DNA from 2 places in the Laedolimicola intestinihominis genome. Region 1 is predicted to be linked to the other one. Evidence: riboswitches for the same ligand, from Rfam matches in the RefSeq annotation. Region 1 holds a riboswitch; the other holds the start of a gene.
The links. A riboswitch is a leader RNA that binds a small molecule or an ion and turns the genes downstream of it on or off. The one in region 1 is predicted to bind lysine.
Positions count from the first base shown of each region.

Region 2: it holds a riboswitch for lysine, as region 1 does, so the genes downstream of both, WMO29_RS16215 (Na+/H+ antiporter NhaC family protein) here and dapA (4-hydroxy-tetrahydrodipicolinate synthase) in region 1, are expected to answer to the same signal.

Region 1 is NZ_JBBMFE010000006.1:58,039-61,167, reverse strand. Features, by position in the region: gene WMO29_RS08190 (ABC transporter ATP-binding protein) at 1-108, opposite strand, end outside; gene dapB (4-hydroxy-tetrahydrodipicolinate reductase) at 312-1,067, opposite strand; gene dapA (4-hydroxy-tetrahydrodipicolinate synthase) at 1,071-1,961, opposite strand; lysine riboswitch at 2,052-2,226, opposite strand; gene WMO29_RS08175 (cob(I)yrinic acid a,c-diamide adenosyltransferase) at 2,333-2,818, opposite strand; gene WMO29_RS08170 (single-stranded DNA-binding protein) at 2,910-3,129, opposite strand, start outside.
Region 2 is NZ_JBBMFE010000023.1:7,857-10,985, forward strand. Features, by position in the region: gene WMO29_RS16210 (SIS domain-containing protein) at 1-992, shown strand, start outside; lysine riboswitch at 1,050-1,221, shown strand; gene WMO29_RS16215 (Na+/H+ antiporter NhaC family protein) at 1,312-2,823, shown strand; cobalamin riboswitch at 2,905-3,084, shown strand.

The sequences.
Region 1 (3,129 bases):
GTTGGGACCCAGGAATCCGTAGATCTGACCTTTTTGTACATGAAAATTCAGGTGATCGACCGCAGTGTTTTTGCTGTAGCGTTTCACGAGATCTTTTACTTCAATCAAAATTGTTTCCTCCTTCTCCGTAATCGTCCGGCCCTTTTCTCTCTTCTGCAATAAAAAAGAGGAGTATCCTCGGGCAGACGTATCTGTCTAAGGATATTCCTCTTTTGTGTTTTTTCTGAATGGATTCTGTGATTTTTAAGTGAAACTTTTGTGAACACGAGCAAATGGACGAAAGTCCGGAGCGCCGTCCGTCTTTCTATACACTAACCGATAACATCACTCATATCATACCGTCCCGCCGGTTTCCCCGCCAGGAATTTCGCCGCCTGAATCGCCCCTTTGCCGAAAACAGCGCGGGAGTAAGCGCGGTGCTCAAATGTGATGACTTCGTCAGTTCCCGCGAAGATCACGTCATGATCACCCACGATGGTGCCGCCACGAACAGCAGAGATACCGATTTCGCTGCTTTCGCGCTTCTTACGCTCCTGGCTTCTGTCATATACATAGTGATATGCTCCGTCAGATGCCTCATTGATGGCGTCTGCCAGTGCCAGTGCGGTGCCGCTGGGTGCGTCCAGCTTCTGGTTGTGGTGCTTCTCTACAATCTCGATATCAAAACCTGCTGCCGCCAGAGTCGGAGCTGCTTCCTTCAGAAGCTTCATAAGCAGGTTGATACCCAGAGACATGTTGGCGGATTTCAGAACAGCCGTTTCTTTGGCTGCCTCTTCGACTTTCGCAAGCTGTTCCTCGGAAAGTCCGGTGGTGCAGAGAACAACCGGGGTTTTGGTCCGTACACAGTAGTCCAACAGTCCGTCCGCTGCCTTTGCGTTTGAGAAGTCGATAACTACGTCTGCCGGCACATCACACTCGTCAATGCTTGCGAATACCGGGTATTCATTTGCGATACCGGTATATCCGTCTACGCCTGCTGCTACCTCTGCCTCCGGATCCTCTTTCAGGAGTCCGGTCAGCATCTGTCCCATGCGGCCATTACAGCCGTGAAGTATAATTTTTGTCATTTGTTATTTTACCTCGATTCCAAAATCAATCATTGCCTGCTTTAACTGTGCCTGGTGCTCCGGCTCCATCTCGGTCAGCGGCATACGAAGGGGGCCAACCTGGAATCCCAGCTGGTTCAGGGCTGCCTTTACCGGGATCGGATTCACCTCGCAGAACAGCTTATCGATAACCGGAATGGCCGCAAGCTGGATAGCAAGGCTGCCTGCCAGGTCGCCCTCCAGATACTTCATGACCATGTCGTGGGTCTGGCGGGGCGCTACATTGGAAAGTACAGAGATGACGCCATTTCCACCAAGGGAAAGGATCGGAACCACCTGATCGTCATTTCCGGAGTAGAGCTCGATGCATCCGTCTGCCAGCTGCATCAGCTTCGCTACCTGGGAAATATTTCCGCTTGCTTCCTTGATGCCAACGATATTCTTGACATTCTTTGCAAGAGCTACGGCGGTCTCCGGCTGGATGTTACATCCGGTACGGGACGGTACGTTGTACATGATAACCGGAAGGCTTACGGACTCTGCCACTGCGGTATAGTGAGCAATCAGACCTTTCTGGGTCGCCTTATTATAATACGGAGTTACCACAAGCAGAGCGTCCGCGCCGTACTTTTCCGCTTCCTGCGACAGATAGATTGCGGTTTCGGTGCAGTTAGAGCCGGTGCCTGCGATGACCGGCACGCGCTTAGCGACATGCTCTACGGTAAAGCGGATAGCCTCCAGATGCTCCTCATGGCTCAGTGTGGATGACTCGCCGGTGGTTCCACAGATGACGATGGCATCTGTGCCATTTTCAATTTGGTAGTCCAGAAGCTCTGCAAGCTTCGGATAGTTAATCTCTCCATTGTCAAAAAACGGTGTGACAATTGCTACTGCTGCTCCCTTAAAAATAGCCATTTTCATTTCCTCCTGCTAGATGAAATAAGGTTTAAAAATGAGGCGTACCTGTAAAGGCCCGCCCCAAAAGAATCGCATGTTCTGTTCTATTCCCCGGATAGCGCCCCATCAAAAACTGATGACAGTCATATCGTTCTTCACGGTATGCCCAAGAAACTACTCACAGGAAACAATCTCTTTCGGCGTCGCCCCCTTTCCCTCTTCTTCGTCTATGCCTGCCATATCCGAAAAGGTACTGATGGAAAACGCAACCTCTATCTTTCTTCCTATTAAATTATATGAATTATGTTCAGATTAGCACAGTGTGTATCGCTTGTCAACGCTTTCCGGACATCTCGCAACATTTGTCCGTATAGCGGATACATCTGTCTTTACTTTAATGTATCAATGCAAAATACATCCTCTACACACGGATACAGCTCCTCATACATTCGGATACCGGTCAGCATCAGCTCTGTATCGCCGTCTCCGGCTTCAATCAGGGCCTTCAGTTCTTCAATTGTCAGGATTCCCTTGTCGATCAGCCCCAGCACCTCATCCAGGATCAATATGTCACAGCCGTCCGTCGTCAGCACTTTCCTGGCGAAATTCAGGCCGTTGCGGATATTCATGGCCTCTTCCTGCTGCTCCTCCGGCGACAGCGCCTCAAAATTCACATCGGATTTTTCAAAACAGAATACCTTAATCTCAGGCTCCAGACGCTTGATGAAATCAATACGTTCGCCAACCTTTCCCTTCAGGAACTGTATAATAATGACGGATTTTCCTGCGCTGGCCCCGAAGATTCCCTGTCCAAGCGCCGCTGAAGTCTTACCCTTCCCGTTGCCGCAAAAGACAGTTACATGTGCTTTCCCCATTTTTTATACGCTACTCCCTTCTAAAGCAATTCCGTATGCTACTCCATAATCAGGCTTATCATACAACAAAACAGGAGGAAATGCAAGCGTATCAGTATTCGTACTCCAGCTTGCTCACGGATACCTCATAGGCAATCCGCCGCTCAGACTCGGTCTCGCTGAGCTTTTTCACGTATTCGCGGCTCTGGATGCGGCCCCAAATCTGGGCGTGGCCTCCCACCTCGAAGCCGGATGCAAAGCGGGCGTTTCTGCCCCAGCAGATGCATGGGATGTAATCTGATTTCCCATAGGGGCGGTTGACTGCGATGAGC
Region 2 (3,129 bases), on a different contig from region 1:
AGATCTATGTGCTTGGTTCAGGCACCAGTTATCATGCAGGACTTTCTGCCAAGAATTATCTGGAAGAGCTGCTGAACCGGAAGGTGTTCTGCATGTATCCGACACAGTTTGCACGCAGCGAAAAGGTATTCAATAAGAATACGTTGGTGATCGGAATGTCCCAGGGTGGACAAAGCCTTTCTACAGTAGAAGGCCTGGACGCTGCTATTGCAGAAGGACTGTATACAGCAGCAGTGTCTGAAAATCCCACAGCACTTGTTTTTGAGCATGCGGATACGAAAACCCGGATTGAGGTGGGTAATGAAAAGTGCGGAGCAAAAACGAAGGGCTATGCAGGAACTACTGTGACGCTGATGATGATGCTGACGGAGCTGGCTCTGGCCAAGGGCATTACCGATCAGGCTACTGTAGATGCTTATCTGAAAAGAATGAATAAGGTCATCGATAACCTGGGAAATGTGACAAAGGCCGCAACAGAATGGTATGGCAGGATCAAGGAAGAATTCCTCCCGGCTAAGAGAATTATTGTAGTCGGATACGATGGAATGTATGCCGATGTACTGGAGGGAGCCTTAAAGGTTCTGGAAACTGTCCGTCAGGGTGTAACCGGATATGATATTGAAGAATTTTTCCATGGTATCTACAATTCCATTACAGACAGCGCACATATTTTCTATCTGGCTTCCAAGGGAGATTACAAGCCCCGTGTATTAAAGCTGATAGAGATATTGAGCGATTGGACACCCCATAATTACTTCATCGGATCTCCGGAGGGAGTAGAGGAGCATAACGACAAGTATCTGCTCTGTGATTTTGTAGAGGATCCGCTGTTTTCCGCGTGGGAGTATATCATTCCCATGCAGGTAGTTGCATGCCTGGCTCCGCAGGATCTGGGTATCAATCCGGATATTCCGAAAGATCCGAATTTCCACGTACGGATTGGCAGCAAGAAGCTGGATGGAGTACGGGATCATTATCCTGCAGAGAAATAGTAGAAACACTTGATCTTCCTCCCATTCCGTGATAGGATAGCCACATAGGCAATTTTAGAAAATGATAGAGGCGCGGGGCTTCAGGAGTATCGGTTGACATAAGGTCGGAACCAGTCAGCCGGGAAAGGGAAGACCGCCGAAGGGATTCATCCGTTCCGAAGGATGGGTTTCTGGGCTGCCGCAGAATATGCGTCAGACTGTCACAGGACTGTGGAGAGCTATCATAGGTCGAAGGGGAAGTTCGGACCGTGAGTACAGTCGGGAAGTATGTGCTCACGGTCTTTTTTTCGACTGTTTTCGAGGGAAGGAGATTTTAAAAATGGATTATGTACCTGTTATGTATGCTACCTTTTGGGCGTTGGTGCCGCCTGTAGTAGCGATTGTTCTGGCTCTGATTACCAAGGAGGTGTATTCCTCACTGTTTCTTGGCATCCTGGTGGGAGGCCTGTTCTACTCGGGCTTCAGCTTCGAGGGAACCGTGCTTCACATCTTTGAGGATGGAATCGTAGGCGTTCTGTCCGACAGCTACAATGTGGGAATTCTGGTGTTCCTGGTTATCCTGGGAGCCATTGTGTCACTGATGAACCGGGCCGGAGGCTCGGCGGCCTTCGGACGGTGGGCCGGCGAGCATATCAAGACCCGCACCGGCGCTCAGCTTGCTACGGTAGCCCTTGGCGTTCTGATTTTCATCGACGATTATTTTAACTGCCTGACCGTGGGAAGCGTCATGCGTCCCGTGACGGACAAGCACAACATTTCCCGGGCGAAGCTGGCGTATCTCATCGACGCCACAGCGGCTCCGGTCTGCATCATTGCCCCCATTTCATCCTGGGCGGCGGCCGTAACCGGTTTCGTAGAGGGTGAGGACGGACTGGCGCTTTTTGTCAGCGCGATTCCCTATAATTTCTACGCGATTCTGACTATCGTTATGATGATTACGATAGCAATTCTGAACATAGATTTCGGTTCTATGAAGGTCCATGAGGACAACGCAAAGAAGGGCGACCTGTTTACTACGCCGGACAGACCTTACGGCAACGCAGAAGGCCTGGATAACGTGGGAAATGGTTCCGTAAAGGATTTGCTGATTCCGATTCTTTCCCTGATCATCTGCTGCGTCATCGGCATGATTTACACCGGCGGCTTCTTTGACGGCGCGGACTTCGTGACCGCCTTCTCCAACAGCGACGCGTCCATCGGTCTGGCCATCGGAAGTGCTTTCGCCCTGGTCATCACGATTCTGCTGTATGTGAGCCGTAAGGTCCTGGGCTTCAAGGAGTGCATGAACTGCATTCCCGAGGGCTTCAAGGCCATGGTTCCGGCTATCATGATTCTGACCTTCGCCTGGACCCTGAAGGCCATGACAGACAGCCTGGGCGCCGCGGAGTTCGTGGCTAATCTGATTAAGAGCAGCTCTCAGGGTATGGTTGCTCTGCTTCCGGCTATTATTTTCCTGGTTGGATGCTTCCTGGCTTTTGCCACCGGAACCTCCTGGGGAACCTTTGGTATCCTGATTCCGATTGTGGTAGACGCGTTCCAGACCACCCATCCGGCGTTGATGACCGTGGCCATCTCTGCCTGCATGGCGGGCGCTGTCTGCGGCGACCACTGCTCCCCGATTTCCGATACGACCATTATGGCGTCTGCGGGAGCCCAGTGTAACCATGTAAACCATGTGTCCACCCAGCTTCCCTATGCGGTCAGTGTAGCAGTGATTTCCTTTATTACCTATATTGTGGCAGGATTTACCCAGTCTGCGCTGATTTCTCTGCCGGTAGGAATCATATTGCTGCTCGCTTATCTGTTATTTATGAAAAAACGGGCGAAATAATGCAAAAAGGAAGAAAAAATAGCGGAAAAACAGTTGATTATTTCAGAAAGACTGCTATAATGCTTGTGTAGGTTATGTGAAATCAAATAAGAAACAGCTGGTGCCGTTAAAAAACGGAGAATAGGGAAGCAGGTGAGAGACCTGCGCGATCTCGTCACTGTATGCAGGAGCGGCTTATCATACGTCACTGAGCCATCGGGAAGACGATAAGCAGCGCTTGTACTGTAAGCCAGGAGACCTGCCAGACTGCGGCGCATGGAGTCGAAAGATTCCGGATCACGAGGATTGATAGTGCCAGATGGGGTA